DNA from 3 places in the Shewanella sp. SM21 genome. Region 3 is predicted to be linked to each of the others. Evidence: predicted binding sites of a transcription regulator. Region 3 holds the regulator's gene; each other region holds the start of a gene.
What was found. Region 3 encodes LexA, which represses DNA repair genes until DNA is damaged. Its sites were predicted from a motif close to TACTGTATNNNNATACAGTA; they were not measured.
Positions count from the first base shown of each region.

Region 1: the regulator LexA is predicted to act here: its motif matches at 2,688-2,707, upstream of dinG (ATP-dependent DNA helicase DinG).
Region 2: the regulator LexA is predicted to act here: its motif matches at 4,152-4,171, upstream of dinB (DNA polymerase IV).

Region 1 covers NZ_JAKKRL010000007.1:245,099-251,078, forward strand. The annotation lists gene L5L94_RS11575 (DNA polymerase II) at 146-2,593, opposite strand; gene dinG (ATP-dependent DNA helicase DinG) at 2,731-4,803, shown strand; gene L5L94_RS11585 (sulfite exporter TauE/SafE family protein) at 4,813-5,586, shown strand; gene L5L94_RS11590 (primosomal replication protein) at 5,577-5,980, shown strand, end outside.
Region 2 covers NZ_JAKKRL010000013.1:91,022-97,001, reverse strand. The annotation lists gene nqrE (NADH:ubiquinone reductase (Na(+)-transporting) subunit E) at 1-101, shown strand, start outside; gene nqrF (NADH:ubiquinone reductase (Na(+)-transporting) subunit F) at 148-1,404, shown strand; gene L5L94_RS17170 (FAD:protein FMN transferase) at 1,503-2,549, shown strand; gene nqrM ((Na+)-NQR maturation NqrM) at 2,565-2,789, shown strand; gene bfr (bacterioferritin) at 3,042-3,515, shown strand; gene bfr (bacterioferritin) at 3,525-3,992, shown strand; gene dinB (DNA polymerase IV) at 4,195-5,271, shown strand; gene L5L94_RS17145 (LysR family transcriptional regulator) at 5,300-5,980, opposite strand, start outside.
Region 3 covers NZ_JAKKRL010000005.1:85,402-91,381, reverse strand. The annotation lists gene coxB (cytochrome c oxidase subunit II) at 1-733, opposite strand, end outside; gene L5L94_RS08070 (cell division inhibitor SulA) at 1,137-1,649, opposite strand; gene lexA (transcriptional repressor LexA) at 1,646-2,266, opposite strand; gene plsB (glycerol-3-phosphate 1-O-acyltransferase PlsB) at 2,427-4,850, shown strand; gene mtr (tryptophan permease) at 4,850-5,980, shown strand, end outside.

The DNA of each region.
Region 1 (5,980 bases), on a different contig from region 3:
GGTAGCAAACTTTCAATATTCCCTCAAAGCTAAACCTAAAGAATATGTCGATTAACATCACAAAAACAAACCAGTTAACCTCTACAAAACAGGTTAAAACGCTACATTCGCCACCCTGCGCTACACATAAAGAACATTAAAAACACTATATTAACAGTAACTGCTTTGACGCAATATCCATGTAGTTTAGTTTCATTATCGAAAAAACAGGCTCGGCAATAGGGCCAATTTGCTTATCAATGTAGTATTGGTAATCAATTGGTGACGTTCTGTACAGTAAGGATTCCGGTCCATTTACAGTAATCTGATAATCAATCTGCGCCCCACGCTTGCCAAAAGAGGCATCTCCTGTTAAGTCGCATAATTGTTGAGCGACTTTAACATGAGGAGAAGATTTAGCCGTGTAATCTTCAATATTGCGTCGCATACGTTTGCGAAATACCAAATCATCATCCAACTCGCCATCAAGCAGCTTTTCAAACACACTGGCCAAATAAACACTGATATCCCTTTGGTTAAACATCCGTTCATAGAGTGACTCTTGAACTTTGCGCGCTAAAGGGCTCCAATCACTGCGCACTTGCTCCATACCTTTAAAAGTAAGCTCAAGTTCATCGCTCGCATTACGCCACGCGCCAACATAACGTTTTTTACTGCCTTCTAACGACCCTCTTAAGGTCGGCATAAAAAACTGCTCATAGTGGCGTTCAAACTGTAACTCGAGAAAACTCTCAACTTGATGATCTTCACCGATCTTAGCCTGCCACTTAGCATTAATTTCCCGCGCCAGAGTGTTACCTAAGGCGTTAATGTCTGAGAGATCAGGCTCGCTGCCAAGCCAGACAAAGGTCGAATCCGTATCGCCGTAAATCACTTGATAGCCCATCTCTTCTATCCATGCGCGGGTTTGTTTCATGATTTGATGGCCACGCATAGTGATCGAACTTGCTAACTTTGCATCGTGGAAAACACAACCTTGAGAACCTAAAACCCCATACAACGAGTTCATGATAATTTTTATCGCTTGGGATAAAGGCGCATTGTGCTCACTTTTGGCCTTTTCGCGCTGCTCAGATAATGTTTGGATAAGCTTAGGTAAAATGGGCTGTTGCCGACTGAAACGGCCACCGAGAAACCCCGCAACACAGTCAGACTCGGGCAATTGCAAACCTTCAATTAATCCCTTAGGGTCAATCAAAAAAGTACGAATAATGGAGGGATATAGACTTTTAAAATCGAACACTAAAATATGCTTATAAAGTCCCGGTACAGAATCCATCACATAGCCACCGGGGCTTTCGATCCCATCACTCGCAGGAGCATCGGGAGCGACGTAACCTGCTCGATGTAGATGCGGTAAATACAAATGATTAAATGCCGCCACCGAAGCCCCAACCCGCCCCAACTCTAAACCTGTTAGTTCAGCTCGCGCGAGGGCGAACTCCCATAATTGAGTATGACTAAAAATATCCCACACCAGACGGCTGTCAGTAAGATTGTAATGCGCTAATGCTTGTTTGTGGGCCTTAAACAGCTGATCAATTTCTTCAACGCGATTATCCACGTTATGAATGGCCTTGCCTTCACCTAATAATTTCCGCGAAACAAATTCCAACGAAAACCGCTCAAAATGATAGAAAGCGGCTTTAAGCCAATCGATACCATCGAGTACCACACGGCCCGGTAAAACTAAGGTTTCTGGCCGAAATTTATTATCGACTTTCCACTCAAGCTTTGCCCCGCCGCGGCCAATGGTGAGCGGAATACGATGTAATAATGCACGGCGTGACAATAGCGCGAGATCGAAACTCACCACTGACCAACCGATAATAAAGTCAGGATCAAACTCATGGAACCATGCGATTAATCGATGAATGAGTGCAGCCTCATCGGCCACCCATTCAATATATTCGGGAGAGTTTGATTCAGCCTCACCCACCATAATCACTTTTTCATAAGTCTGCTTGAGGCTATCTTGCTCACCGTCTCGGCCACTGTCTTGACCATATAGTGCAACCGAATAGAGTACCCCCTCAAAGCTGCATTCAAAATCCAGTGAGATACAACACAAATGTACAGCCGTTAATGGGGCAATACTCTTAGCCCGCTCGGCGATAAACACGGGCAGCGAATTAGCCTCAAAACTGTCACTCGTCGGCGCAAGGAGGCTATTCGTCGAAGAGAAATGCCCTAAAAACGCCACATCAAGTGCCACAAACCGCTCGATTAAATAACGCTGTTCAGGGCGAATGTCGGCTTCAAATAAGGGGATGTCGGCATCTTTAGCGATGCGCTGTAAGGTACGTAAGCTGTTGCTCGATTTAGCATAAACACCACTGACTGCGCCGCCTTTAAAGCTTTTGAGCGCTAACGGTACAAACCGCAATGCTTGACCCGGCGTTTGCAACTGCAAAGCCGTGACATCAGTTTGATGACAAAAACAAATGTGTTCAGTGCCTTGCACTTCCACCAGCACAGGGCCTTGGGCGGTAGCCAGATAATACTGCAACACTAAACTCCCATGACGATGAATCGCATGGCGTGTTAAGACTCGACCTTGTACACTAACGGCCGCGGTAGCCTCTGACTTCATCGCATGGGTTCCCAAATCGCATAGCTAGTCAATTTAGATGGTTTCTCAATTAAAATGCCGCCAAATGGCAGAAAAGTTTCTTAGGCTATGCAATCACTGTTATTATGTACAGCATTAATTCGATAAAGTAGTGACGCATGTTACCTGACAATGTAAAAACCCAGATCCGCGCCATCTATAAGGATATTGCTACCGCCTTGCCTAATTTTAGGCCGCGCCGCGAACAAAACTATATGGTAGCGGAAATCTCTAAGACCCTCGCCGGCGACTATGATAAAGATAGGCGCATCATAGTGGTCGAAGCAGGCACTGGGATCGGTAAATCATTGTCTTACATCCTCGGTACCATTCCACTGGCATTAGCGAGCAAGAAAAAAGTCTGTATCGCCACCGCGACCGTTGCCTTACAAGAACAATTACTGCATAAAGACTTGCCCTTCTTCCTTGAGCAATCCGGCTTAAATTTCCGCTTTGGCCTAGTAAAAGGTCGACAACGTTATGTATGTCTATCGAAACTGGCGATGCTCATCGGTGACGACAACAGTGCACAAATGGCCATGTGGCAAACTAAACCAGACAATAGCCAAGTGGCTATGATGCACGGCCTGTTAAAAGACTATAACGAAGGTCGCTGGAACGGCGAAATCGACACCTTAGCCGTGCCGCTGCCCGATCACCTGTGGCAACAAATCGCCTGCGACAAACACAGCTGTCATCGCCAAGTCGCCAGCCACAGAAATTGCCCGTTCCATAAAGCCCGCGAAGATGTCGATACTTGGGACGTGCTCATCGCCAACCACAGCTTGTTATTCGCCGATTTAGAATTAGGCGGCGGCGTGATTTTGCCCGATCCCGAAGACGTGTTTTATGTTATCGACGAGGCACATCACTTACCCATTGTGGCGCGGGACTTCTCCAGTGCACAGGCCACGCTTAGGGGCGCCTGCGACTGGCTCGAAAAAATTGGCAAAACCTGCGCTAAGTTACAAAACCAAATAAAAAGCAACAATATCATTGCCCCCGCGCAAGCGATGCAAGATCATTTAGGCGATCTTATCAGCCAACTCAATCAAGTGGCCCACTATTGCGATACCCAGACCAAACACTTTGCCAATCCTGAAAACCGTCTGCGTTTTGAGCACGGCAAACTACCAGAGTCATTACTCATTCTCGCCGAAAACCTTGCTGTGACCTCTAATCTTGCCCTCAAACAGTTTAATAAAATGCTGTCACTGCTGGCCGAGGCGATTAAAGATGGCGATATTCCTAAACATCAATCCGAAGCACTATTGGCCGAAACCGGATTTATGCTGCAAAGGCTCGAAAACCTGCAGAAATTGTGGAGGATGATGGCCAAGGAAGATAAGCATAAAGGTGCACCTATGGCGCGCTGGGTCGAACTCATCACAGGTAAACAAGTGGATTATCTGTTTAGCGCTTCACCTATCGAAGTCGGCTTTATGCTGGAATCCATGCTGTGGCAAAAGGCCGCAGGCGTAGTCTTATGTAGCGCCACGCTGCGCGCACTCAATAACTTTGACCATTTCGTGCATCAAGTTGGGTTGTCACTCAATGATGGCAGTCGTTATTTAGCCTTACAATCGCCCTTCGATTACCCCAATAATGCGACACTTTATTTACCCAAAATGCGCACTGAGCCGACGGATGATGCCTATACGGCTGAACTTGCCGAACAAATCATCACCCTTATTGAAGGCGAAATGGCAACCTTAGTGTTATTCGCCTCCTACTGGCAAATGGAAAAAGTGGTTGAATTACTTGAAGGTAAACTCACCACTGAACTACTTATTCAAGGCAATGCGCCACGGCAACAGTTGTTAGAAAATCATAAAGCTAAATGCGATAAGGGCGAACCAAGCATCTTGTTTGGCACTGGCAGTTTCTCTGAAGGTCTCGACTTACCGGGCGATTATCTGACTAACTTGATCGTCACTAAACTGCCCTTTGCCGTGCCAACCTCGCCCGTTGAGCAAGCGCATGCAGAATATGTCAAAGTCAAAGGCGGTAATCCCTTCTTACAACTGACGATCCCAGATGCTTCACGTAAGCTTATTCAAAGTTGTGGTAGATTACTGCGTAAAGAGCAAGATTATGGCCGAGTGACCATTTTAGATAGGCGGTTAGTCACTAAACGCTATGGCAAGTCCTTACTGGATGCCTTACCGCCCTTTAGACGTGTTATAGAGTAGGATTAAAATTTGGAATTGTTACTCGAGCCCAGTCATTGGGCCCTGTTGGCAGTCATAGGTCTTATCGCTGGATTCATTGATGCCGTCGTGGGTGGCGGTGGCCTATTGTCGATCCCCGCACTGTTAACCTTAGGCATTGCGCCGCATACCGTATTAGGCACCAATAAGTTAGCCGCAAGCTTTGGCTCTTTTATGGCGGCTTGGACCTATTATCGCAAGCACCTCTTTAAACCCTCGTTTTGGTACATGGCTTTTATCGCCACCTTTATCGGCGCGGTATTGGGCAGTTTTTTAGTCTATTTAGTCGATACCCAATGGCTCGAAAAAGTCCTGCCGCTGCTGATCATTGGCATCGCCATTTACAGTTTAGTCAGCCCCAATGCGATGTCAGACGTTAACTGCCAAGTACCAACCAGCAAGCCGCCAGCCAAGCAACAATGGCTACAGGGACTGGCTTTAGGCACTTATGATGGTTTTGCAGGCCCAGGCATTGGCGCATTTTGGACCGTCACATCTGGCTCTTTGTATAAACTGCCTTTACTGCACAGTTGTGGCCTTGCCCGTGCGATGACTTTTACCAGCAACTTGACCGCACTGACTATCTTTGGCTGGCTTGGACAGGTACAGTGGCAAATAGGTCTGTGGATGGGATTGTGCATGATGTTAGGCTCATTTATCGGTGCCCGCTGTGCGATTAAATTTGGCATGCCATTTATCCGCCCACTGTTTATTTTGATCGTGCTAATGATTGCAACGAATTTGGCATGGAGCGCATGGTTGTGAACACCCAACAATTAATGGTGATGCTGAAGAATCAGCTTAAAGCCTTAGAACAAGAAGTGCTGCAACACGATAATCGACTCGCGCCGCCGCAGCGTAAACTCCTGCAAGAAACGGAGCGTTTTAATCACTCGCTGTTTGTCCAACACGGCGCCCAACTCGGCCCCTGTATTGAACAAATTCGTAGCAGTATTATGCAGCTCGAAAAACAAATTAAGCTTAAACTCGCCCCCCAGACCATTGCCCTGAGCTGTGAGCGGATCCAAGATAGATTTACCGCAGTCAAACGAGCCTTGCTGACCACTTCTATCGACATTAAGTCTAAAACTCAGCAGCGTGCCAGTAGCCGTGCCCGTTTTGCACAACGCCAGAATCAGTCTCACCAAGCCAGTGGTTT
Region 2 (5,980 bases), on a different contig from region 3:
ATGCCGACGTGCCTAACGGCCTACGTGGTTTAGGGATTACCTTTATCACCGCTGGTTTGATGGCCTTAGGTTTCATGTCGTTTTCAGGTGTGTCTCTGTAAGAGACACATAACGGCTTCTTGAATTGGACCTTCTAAGGATAAGTTAATGGATATTCTTGGTATTTTTAAATCTACTCCGCTCGAGGTTTACCTCGGTGTGAGTATGTTTACTGCTATCGTCCTCATCTTGGTATTAGTGATTTTATTCGCTAAGTCTAAGTTAGTGGCTAGTGGTGACATCACGATCGGCATTAATGACGATCCTGAAAAAGCGATTACAACCGGTGCGGGCGGTAAGTTGTTAGGCGTTTTGGCTAACAGCGGTATCTTCGTATCGAGTGCGTGTGGTGGCGGTGGCTCATGTGGCCAATGTCGCGTGGTGATTAAGTCTGGCGGCGGCGATATTCTGCCAACGGAACTTGACCACATCAGCAAAGGTGATGCCCGTAAAGGTTGTCGTCTTTCTTGTCAGGTTAACGTTAAGAACGATATGGAAATCGAGCTTGACGAAGAAATCTTCGGTATCAAGAAATGGGAATGTGAAGTTATCTCTAACGATAACAAAGCCACTTTCATTAAAGAACTGAAGCTGCAAATTCCTGATGGCGAGTCTGTACCATTCCGTGCTGGCGGTTATATTCAAATCGAAGCACCTGCTCATCATATTAAATATGCAGATTTTGATGTACCTGCACAATACCGTGGCGACTGGGAACACTTCGGTTTCTTCAATCTTGAATCTAAGGTTGATGAAGAAACTATCCGTGCATACTCAATGGCTAACTACCCAGAAGAGTTCGGTATTATTATGCTGAACGTGCGTATTGCTACGCCTCCACCACGTAACTTGACACTGCCTTGCGGTAAGATGTCATCTTACATTTGGAGCTTAAAAGCGGGTGATAAAGTCACTATATCTGGTCCATTCGGTGAATTCTTCGCGAAAGATACCGATGCAGAAATGGTGTTTATCGGCGGTGGTGCGGGTATGGCGCCAATGCGTTCACATATCTTCGACCAGCTGAAGCGTCTTCAGTCTAAACGTAAGATGAGCTTCTGGTACGGTGCACGTTCTAAGCGTGAAATGTTCTACGTAGAAGATTTCGACGGCCTAGCGGCTGAGAATGATAACTTCGTATGGCATGTGGCACTTTCAGATCCTCAACCAGAGGATAACTGGGATGGTTACACAGGTTTTATTCATAACGTATTGTATGAAAACTATCTGAAAAACCATGATGCCCCAGAAGATTGTGAGTTCTACATGTGTGGACCTCCAATGATGAACGCTGCCGTAATTGGTATGTTGAAAAATCTTGGTGTCGAAGACGAAAACATCCTGTTGGATGACTTCGGCGGCTAATGTTCATTAGTCCTAGATAGAAAAGTTGCAGATGTTGAGGATAATCTCTCATCTGCAACTTTTGCATTTAAGGGCCCAAATAAGAGTAGTAGGTCACTATGTTTCAGACCTTAAAGATCAATACCTCAGCGTTAAAGTATTCATTTAACTGGCTAGTCCTCGTGGGACTGGCCTTTTTTGTTTCAGCCTGTTCTAAGCAAAACGAAGTCATTTCGTTGGCCGGCAGCACTATGGGCACGACTTATCACATTAAAGTCGTCCCGAATGAGCAGATGCCGACGGCGCAGTTACTTCAAGCGGAAATTGATTTAGCCCTTGAGCTAGTCAATGACCAGATGTCGACCTATCGGCCTAATTCAGAATTATCCCGTTTCAACCAATTGCCATTGGAGCAAAGCGTTGAAGTCTCACCGGATACCATAAAAGTGGTGCAAGAGGGAATACGTTTATATCAAGTGACTGATAAGGCACTTGATATTACCTTAGGTCCTTTAGTTAATCTGTGGGGTTTTGGACCTGATAAGCGTCCAACGAAAGTTCCGACACAGGCTGATATTGATGCGGCTAAAGCCAAAACAGGGATTAGTGAACTTTCCATTGAAGGCAATCGTCTAAGTAAGCACAACACCCATTTATATGTAGATTTATCATCAATCGCGAAGGGATTTGGGGTTGATAAAATCGCTTCTATTCTTGATAAATACCATGCGATTGGGTATTTAGTTGAAATTGGTGGCGAACTGAGTATCAAAGGTGCCAAAGGTGATGGAAGCTCTTGGCGTGTTGCTATAGAGCAACCGACCAATGATGGCTCTGAAGCCGTACAGCAGGTTATTGCACCTGGTACTATGGCGATGGCGACCTCTGGTGATTATCGTAATTATTATGAAGAAGACGGCCAACGTTTTACGCATATAATCGATCCGCGTACTGGTTTGCCGATAAATCATAAGTTAGCATCCGTGACTGTATTGCATCAAAATTGTATGACGGCCGACGGTTTTGCGACGGCCATGATGGTTTTGGGCACAGAAGCATCATTGGAGCTTGCCAAGAAGGAACACTTGGCGATAATGCTAATCGAAAAGCAAGGCGACGGATTTAAGGTCTATTACAGCGACGCCTTCAAGCCTTTCCTTATTTAGTTTTTGGAGTAAACCATGACCTCTTTTATCGCGGCATTTGTGATCTTGTTAGTCTTCTTTTTACTCATGTCGATTGGTTATCTCATCAAGCGCAAAGCCGTTGAAGGAAGTTGTGGCGGTTTAGGTGTTCTAGGGATTGAAAAAGCGTGTGATTGTGATGACCCTTGTGACAAACGTAAACGTCGTATGGCCGCTGAAGAAGCGCGTCGTGAGAAGTTAACGAAAGACCGCATTATCTAAATAGTCTTGATTCGATCATAGCCCCCAATTTAGGGGGCTATTTTTTGCCTCGTATTTTCTTACACGGGTTAATCATTTGAGATTTATCCTTGGGATTAGAGTGGGATAGCAAGTTAATCTAAGCAGGAATGAGAATGCTTTTCATCATTAAGTGAGTGAAATATAAAGATAATTTGAGTTGGTCGATAAATTGTACTAGGCTAGAAGCTTGATTTAGATCAATCTTTTCACGCTTACCAAGGATAGTAACTTATGAAAGGTCATCCTAAAGTGGTTGGGCAACTGAATCGGGTGCTTACCTGTGAGTTGACCGCCATCAATCAATATTTCCTCCATGCCCGCATGTTTAAACATTGGGGCTTAGAGAAGTTAAACCACGTCGAATACAAAAAATCCATCCAAGATATGAAGCATGCCGATAAGCTCATCGAGCGAGTGCTGTTTTTGGAAGGTCTGCCTAATCTGCAACAACTCGAAAAACTTCGCATTGGTGAACATAGCCAAGAGATGCTCGATTGCGATCTGGCCATGGTGCAAGAGCAGCTTACATTGCTGCGTGATGCGATCAGCTTGTGTGAAGCAGAACAGGACTATGTGAGCCGCGATCTGCTGGAAGATATTCTCGAAGACGAAGAAGAGCACTTAGATTGGCTTGAGTCGCAGCAAGAGCTCATTACGCTAACCGGTATTCAAAATTATCTACAATCGCAAATTAGCGACCAATAGGAGCAAGATATGAAAGGCGATAAAGACGTTATCGATGCGTTAAATCGACTCCTAACGGGAGAACTCTCGGCAATGGATCAGTATTTTGTCCATGCCCATATGTATGAAGATTGGGGCCTGAATGAACTCTATGAGCGTATCGCCCATGAGTCAGATGATGAGAAAGCCCATGCAGCCAAATTAGTGCAGCGCATTTTATTCCTCGAAGGTACACCCAATGTTGCCGCCCGTGAGGCATTGAACATAGGTAAAGATGTAGAAGAGATGCTACGTAATGATCTCGCCTACGAATACAAGGTCGCGGACGATTTGCGCAAAGTGATTGCACTGTGTGAGCAGAAGCAAGATTACCAGACCCGCGAAATCCTTGAAGTATTACTCGACGATACAGAGTCTGACCATATGTATTGGCTCGAAAAACAACTTGGGCTTATTGACCGTGTTGGGCTGCAAAACTACCTGCAAACTAAGATGTGAGCCTTAGATTGTTAGGTTGAGTAAATACCTAGGCCACTGAGTGTAATGGCCTAGGAAACTCAGTTATTAAGCATGTCTGTTGTTCCTCACACTTGTCTTGTTCTCTTTTCTAGCGCTAGGCCACATCTTATTGGCCCAAATCTATCAGGAATACTTGATTACTGTTTTTATATACAGTATTTTGGCGTTGGAGGAATTCAACGTGCGAAAAATTATTCATATCGATATGGACTGCTATTTTGCTGCAGTGGAAATGCGCGACTTTCCTGAGTACCGTGGCAAACCTTTAGCTGTGGGGGGCAGTAGCGACCGTCGCGGTGTTATCAGTACTTGCAGTTACGAGGCACGTAAATTCGGTGTACGTTCAGCAATGGCAACGGCTTATGCCTTTAAGTTGTGCCCTGAGCTGATTTTAGTTCCGGGTCGGATGCAGGTTTACAAAGAAGTGTCGCTACAAATTCGTGAAATATTTTCTCGCTATACCCAATTAATTGAGCCGCTTTCCTTAGATGAAGCTTATTTGGATGTGAGTGAGTGCCAACAACATAAGGGCTCTGCGACCTTGATTGCCCAAGCGATTCGTCGCGATATCTTAGCCGAAACGGGTTTAACCGCATCGGCGGGTATCGCGCCAGTAAAATTTTTAGCTAAGATCGCCTCGGATCTGAACAAGCCAAACGGCCAATATATCATTACGCCAGAGACGCTTTCTGAGTTTGTTAAGACCTTATCGCTGCGTAAAATTCCCGGTGTTGGTAAAGTCACCGCAGAAAAGCTCTCTTCGCTCGGGCTCAATACCTGTGGTGATGTGCAAGCTTATTCTAAACCTGAGCTCTTAGCGCGATTCGGTAAGTTTGGTGGCGTGTTGATTGAGCGTTCCCAAGGCATAGATGAACGGGGTATTTCTGCCGACAGAGAGCGCAAATCAGTGGGTGTTGAAACCACGTTAGCAAAGGATATTTATAGCTTAGAGCAGTGCCAGCAGGTGATGCCGAGTTTGATCCAAGAACTGTCGTTGCGTTTAAGTCGCAGTGCTAAGGAACGCAAAATACATAAACAGGTGGTCAAACTTAAGTTTAACGATTTCAAGCAGACTACAATTGAGCACCGCAGCGATGAAGTCTCGATTGTAATGTTCTATGAGCTACTCGCACAGGCTATGGAAAGGCAAGAAGGCCGTGGCATTCGTCTATTGGGTATTTCGGTCGGCCTCGCCGATTCTACTCTTGTCGTCGCCACAAGCTTAAACGGCCAGACTCAGCTGGATTTAGCTCTCTAGTGGGTGGAGCACAATAGCCTATATTGGCTCAATAAGCCTCGGGTGGATTTGCCAGCATAAAATCAATTAACAGTCTGACCCGTAAGGGCAGGTTGTCCCGATCGCGATACATCAAGTAGGCGGTGCGCGGAATACCTTGCCACTCGGGCAGTATTTGAATGAGTTTGCCACTTCGTATCTGTTCACTCGCCATGCTGATGGGTATGAGTCCAATCCCAAGCCCCGCCACCACGGCCTGACAGGCAATCGCCATATCATCGACGGCTAGTTTGATATTCCCCCTTGGTTCAAACTCGACATTTTGCCCTGTGCTATTGTGCTGTAAACGCCACGTTTTTGTGGGCTTGGCGATGATAACCGGATGCTGATCCAGCGCTTCAATGGATTGCAGCGCATGCCACTGCGTTGCCGATGTGCTGGCGCAAAGTACAAAGCTAATTGTGGTAAGTGGCCTTGCAATCCAATCGGGATCTTTAGGTTCGCCCACTCGAAAGGCGATATCGATGGCGTTTTCACTGACATCGATATTCATGTTCGACAGACTTAAATCGATATCAATATTGGGATAATGCCGTTGGAAGGCGTTGAGTGATTCACCCAGCCAGCGATAGGTTGTATTGATGGGCGCCGAGATCCGCAATTTGCCAACCGCTTGATGTTTATCCGCATGCAACTCACCAGATACCTGGTTTAACTCGATAAATAGCGG
Region 3 (5,980 bases):
ACTCGGCTTCGGGTAAGGCTTGTACTACGATAGGCATAAAACCATGGTCTTTACCGCAGAGTTCGGCGCATTGACCACGATAAATGCCGGGTTTGTCGATGCGAGTCCAGGCCTCATTGATAAATCCAGGGTTGGCATCTTTCTTAATGGCAAAGGCGGGTACCCACCAAGAATGGATGACATCCTCTGAAGTCATCAGAAAGCGGATTTTGCGGTTTATCGGTAGAACGAGCGGTTTATCGACTTCCAATAGATAGTTTTCACCCTTGGTTTCGGTGCCTTCGATTTGTGCTCTGGGTGTTGTCAGTATGCTATAAAAATCAATATCTTGATCGAAATAGCTGTAATGCCATTTCCATTGGGACCCCGTCACTTTTACGGTGAGATCGGCGTTACTGGGATCTTCCATTGCGATTAAAGTTTTTGTCGCTGGAATCGCCATTAAGATCAAAATGATAAATGGCAGAATCGTCCAAGCGATTTCAACTTTAGTGCTTTCGTGAAAGTGGGACGCGACAGCGCCTTTGGATTTTCTGTGGTTGATCATGGCGTAAATCATGACGCCAAAGACCACTAGGCCTATTGCGCAGCAGATATACAAGATGGTCATGTGCAAGTGATAAACCTTGCCACTGATCTCGGTCACGCCAGGGGTCATGTTGAACCGCATGTCTGCGGCGGTCAACGGTGGTGCGAAAAGCACCACGAGTAAACAATACAACAATTGCTTCACAAGACTTCTCCTCTGCCAATTGCGAATAGCAACTACAAAGAAGAGCAACACAGTAAGTCTCAACTCTATGCAAACTCTTCAGTTCCCAAAAAAGCTTTTTTGACTTCAACGTGCGTTGGCGGCTGTTACTTTTAATCAAGTATTGTTACTGCTGGTAATTAGCCACGCTGGCACATACTGCTGAAATAAATCTGTTCTCTATTTTTAGTGGCGCTTCGAGTTCGATAAATACTCGATTCATTGACCACGGAAGGTGATATATCATCACCGACTTAACCAACCATACTTGCTGTTTAAATATTGATCAAGATCACTTATTTATCTAATTATCTGAAAAATTGCCAAAAAAAAGCCTCACATTCATAGGTGAGGCGGCTTTCAAGGTAAAAAATTAAATGAATATTTAGTGTACAGCGCTAAAAAAAGATTGCTGACCGAAGAGATTGCCTTGCTCAATACGTACGTCTGCATGTAAGTGACTGTTTACGTCTTCAAGCACTATGCCCATAGCTCGGGCACTTTTAGCCACGATTTGTAGGCGTCGATTATCCCGCGCATCTAATGATTGAGTCCAAGTAATGACTGCACTGGACGTACCACTTGTCAGGGCTTTTTCCATCGCCCACAGGGTTTCGACTTCATCTTTAGCATGTACCAGCAAAACTCTATCCATACGCACACCTGCACTGGCGAGCATTTGCTTGTAGCCAATACTTGGTGGGTTGATGAGCACTAACCAACGGCCCTGTTGGCTTAACTGAGCGAGTTGTGCACTCAGATGAATTAATTCTTGGCGACCTTGAGTCTTAGTTGGCATACAGGCGATAGGCGCATGGTGCCAGTCATAGTCGGCATCACGGACTTCATCGAGCCACAAGCCCGGATGGCGGGGGGCATTGCCAAGTAGTTTATTCATAGCCAATCTCCATTACGGATCACACCGACGGCGAGTCCTTCAATTGTTAAACTTTGGAAGCCTAAATCCACTTTAATCGGGGAGTAATCTTCATTTTCGGCATGTAGATAGACTACATTACCTTTTTTTTCGAAACGTTTAACAGTGACATCGTCATCGACTCTAGCGACAACCACTTGACCATTTCTAGCTTGTTCTACTTTATGAACTGCCAGCAAATCACCTTCGAGAATACCGATATTTTTCATGCTGTCGCCCTTTACTCGCAGTAAAAAATCGGCGGCGGGATGAAACATGCTTGGGTCGACTTGGTAGTACTGTTCAACATGTTCTTGGGCGAGGATAGGTTCACCCGCGGCCACTTGGCCGATGAGCGGTAAACCTGTTTCAGTCAAATCTTCGATTTCCGCAGGCAGACGAATGCCTCGAGATGTGCCTGGCATGATCTCAATGCAGCCCTTTTTTGCCAACGCTTTAAGATGTTCTTCAGCCGCATTGGCGCTCTTAAAACCTAAACGGGTTGCGATTTCTGCCCGAGTGGGTGGCATGCCAGTATCGGCAATATTTCGTTTAATTAGCTCTAAAATTTCAGCTTGGCGTGGCGTCAAAGGTCTCATGGTGTTTCCTGTTTTTCTATACAGTTACTGTTAGTATATACAGTATTATTTGCAGCGCAAGTATTAACCACTTTTTAGCTATGTTGGAGAGAATTAGCGAATATTGCCCATAGTCTGGTATTCTATCGGGCTAGTAAACGCACTTAATTGCATAAGAATAATGCCTAAACACGACTCTCTTTGGTTGAAATCATTACGTTGGATCCAAAAACACTTAGTGCACACTATTGTGGTGCCTCAGGATCCCTTTGCCGATCTGAATCTGGATGCTTCCAGACCCCTTGTTTATGTGATGAAAACAGAATCCCTCAGTGACATCGCTGCTTTGAGCGAAATAACGGCTAAGTTAGGCTTACCAAGCCCTTATGAGCCTCTAGTGGCTAATGGTGTGACTGCGCCTCGGGTTGTCTGTCTTCAAGGACGTAAGCCACTGTTTGGCGAACGTGCTGGTAATGAGCCTTTCCTCGAATGCTTTATGCGTTTGTTAGCCGTGCATAAGGAACGTCCTGAATTGGATATTCAACTGGTGCCCGTGAGCTTGTATTGGGGTCGCACGCCAGGGAAAGAAGACGACACTATGAAGGCGGCCGTATTTGAGCGGGAAAACCCGACTTGGTTGCGCAAGTGCTTGATGATTCTGTTCTTAGGTCGACATAACTTCGTGCAGTTTTCGAATGCCGTATCCCTGCGTTACATGGCTGACGAACATGGCACCGACATGGGGATTGCCCATAAGTTAGCACGGGTTGCGCGCGTGCATTTCCGTCGTCAACGTAAGGTAATGACAGGGCCTGTGCTGCCAAACCGCCAAGCACTGTTTCATTCGTTACTCAAATCTGAGTCGCTGCGCAAAGCGATTCAAGAAGAAGCCGCCAGTAAAAAGATTTCTGAGACCCAAGCGCGCGAGACGGCTATTGAGTATCTCGATGAAATCGCTGCCGATTACTCAGACAGTTTAGTGCGTATTGCCGAGCGTTTTTTAACTTGGCTGTGGAACAAGCTTTACAGCGGGATCAACATTAAAGGCGCCGAGCAAGTTCGGCAGTTACACCACGATGGCCACGAGATTGTTTATGTGCCTTGCCATCGCAGCCACATGGATTACCTGCTGTTATCGTATATTTTGTATTATCAAGGCATGGTTCCGCCGCACATTGCTGCCGGCATTAACCTCAATTTCTGGCCCGCGGGACCTATGTTCCGTCGCGGTGGTGCCTTCTTTATCCGCCGTAGTTTTAATGGCAATAAGCTGTACACCGCAGTATTTCGTGAGTATTTAGATCAGCTGTTTGCTAAAGGTTATTCGGTGGAATACTTCTCCGAAGGTGGCCGTTCACGTACTGGCCGTCTGTTGGCGCCGAAAACTGGCATGATCGCCATGACGATGAACAGTGTGCTGCGCGGTATCGAGCGTCCAGTCACGCTAGTGCCTGTGTATTTAGGCTATGACCATGTGATGGAAGTGGCGACGTATCATAAAGAGTTAAGTGGTAAGAAAAAGAAAAAAGAATCTGTGTGGCAGGTGTTTGGTGCGATTCGCAAACTTGGTAATTTCGGCCAAGGTTATGTGAACTTTGGCGAGCCGATTACTCTGCAAAACTTCTTAAATGAGCGCGCGCCAAACTGGCGTACTGAGTTGGCCGATGATCCCGAGCAGAAACCAAGTTGGTTAACGCCAGCGGTAAACGTGCTGGCTAATCGGGTGATGACGCGTATCAATGATGCCGCAGCCGCGAGTTCTGTGACTTTGACTAGCTTAGTTTTACTGGCGACAGATCAAAACGCCTTAGAACGTAGTCTGCTGGAGCGTCAGCTTGATTTGTATCTGACCCTACTCAAAAAAGTGCCTTACACTTCTTATACATCTGTTGCCGAAGGTGATGGTAAGCATTTAGTGCAGCAAGGTTTAGAGCTGAACAAGTTTGTTGTTAGTGCCGATCCTTTAGGGGAAATAGTGTCTATTGAAGCGAGTCAGGCTGTGTCTATGACTTACTATCGTAACAATATCATTCACTTATTTATTGTTCCTTCATTAATTGCGAGTTGTTTAACCCATAATGAACAGATCCTGCGCCAGCAAGTGGTTTCAATCGTTGCCGATTTTTATCCACTGCTAAAAGCCGAACTCTTCATGGGAATTAAAGACTTACCAGCCTATGTTGAGCAAGTGCTGGATTTCCTGATTGGGCAAGATTTAGTGGTTGAGACTGATACCTTAACTGTCGTGCCTGAGCACTCAAGCCAATTATTGTTGTTAGCCAGTTCAGTGAGTGAAACTCTGCAACGCTACGCTATTATTTTCAATCTGTTAGCGAACAGACCTAAAATGGAGCGCTCAGAACTTGAGTCTGAGAGCCATTTACTCGCCCAGCGTTTAGGGGCTTTACATGGTATTACCGCGCCTGAGTTCTACGATAAAAAACTCTACGGTACTTTGAGCGTGAAGCTTAAAGAATTGGGATATCTGGCGGATAGTGAAGATAAGTCCAATATCAATCGCATACGAGATCAGGCCAATAGCTTATTACGTCCGTCAGTGAGACAAACGATAGTGGCGAGTGTCACCGCGGAGCACACAGTTTAATGGCAAATCATATGAATGCGGCTAAGCATAAGCCCGCAGGTAAGTCCTTGCTCGGTGGTGCCATGATTATTGCTGGCACGACCGTAGGTGCTGGGATGTTTTCTCTGCCGGTGGTCGGTGCAGGTATGTGGTTTGGCTATTCGATTTTGATGTTATTGGGCATTTGGTTTTGCATGTTGATGTCGGGTTTATTGTTGCTCGAAACCAATTTACATTTCGAACCCGGTGCTAGCTTCGATACCTTAAGCAAGCAAACTCTTGGGCAGTTTTGGCGGATAGTGAACGGCGTTTCTATCGCTTTCGTGTTGTATATTTTGACCTATGCCTATATCAGCGGCGGTGGTTCGATTGTGAATCACAGCTTGCAGGGCATGGGAATTGAGTTACCGCAAAGCGTGGCAGGGCTGGTGTTCGCCATAGTATTAGCGAGCATAGTGTTGATCAGTACTAAAGCCGTGGATCGGATTACCACGATTATGCTCGGCGGTATGATCATTACCTTCTTCCTCGCGATCGGCAATTTATTGATCGAAATTGATGTGACTAAGTTGCTCGAACCCGATGGTAATAACCGTTTTTCACCTTATCTGTGGGCGGCGCTGCCCTTTGGTCTCGCCAGCTTCGGCTACCATGGTAACGTTCCCAGCTTAGTGAAGTATTACGGCAAAGATTCCTCCACCATTATCAAGGCGATTTTCGTCGGCACCTTTATCGCGCTGGTGATTTATGCCTGTTGGTTAGTGGCGACTATGGGTAATATTCCCCGCAGCCAGTTTATCGACATTATTGCCCAAGGCGGCAATATGGGGGTGTTGGTGGGCGCTTTGTCTGAGGTGATGGCGAGTAGCTGGTTAAACAGTATGTTGACCCTGTTTGCTAACTTAGCTGTGGCTTCATCTTTCTTAGGGGTGACCTTAGGTCTGTTCGATTATCTTGCTGATTTGTTTGGTTTTGATGATTCACGCTCTGGCCGAATGAAAACCGCGTTAGTGACCTTTGTGCCGCCAACGATTTTAGGATTACTGTTTCCCGACGGCTTCTTAGTGGCGATTGGCTTTGCGGCATTAGCGGCAACTGTGTGGGCGGTAATCGTCCCGGCGCTGATGGCCTATAAATCGCGGCAGTTGTTC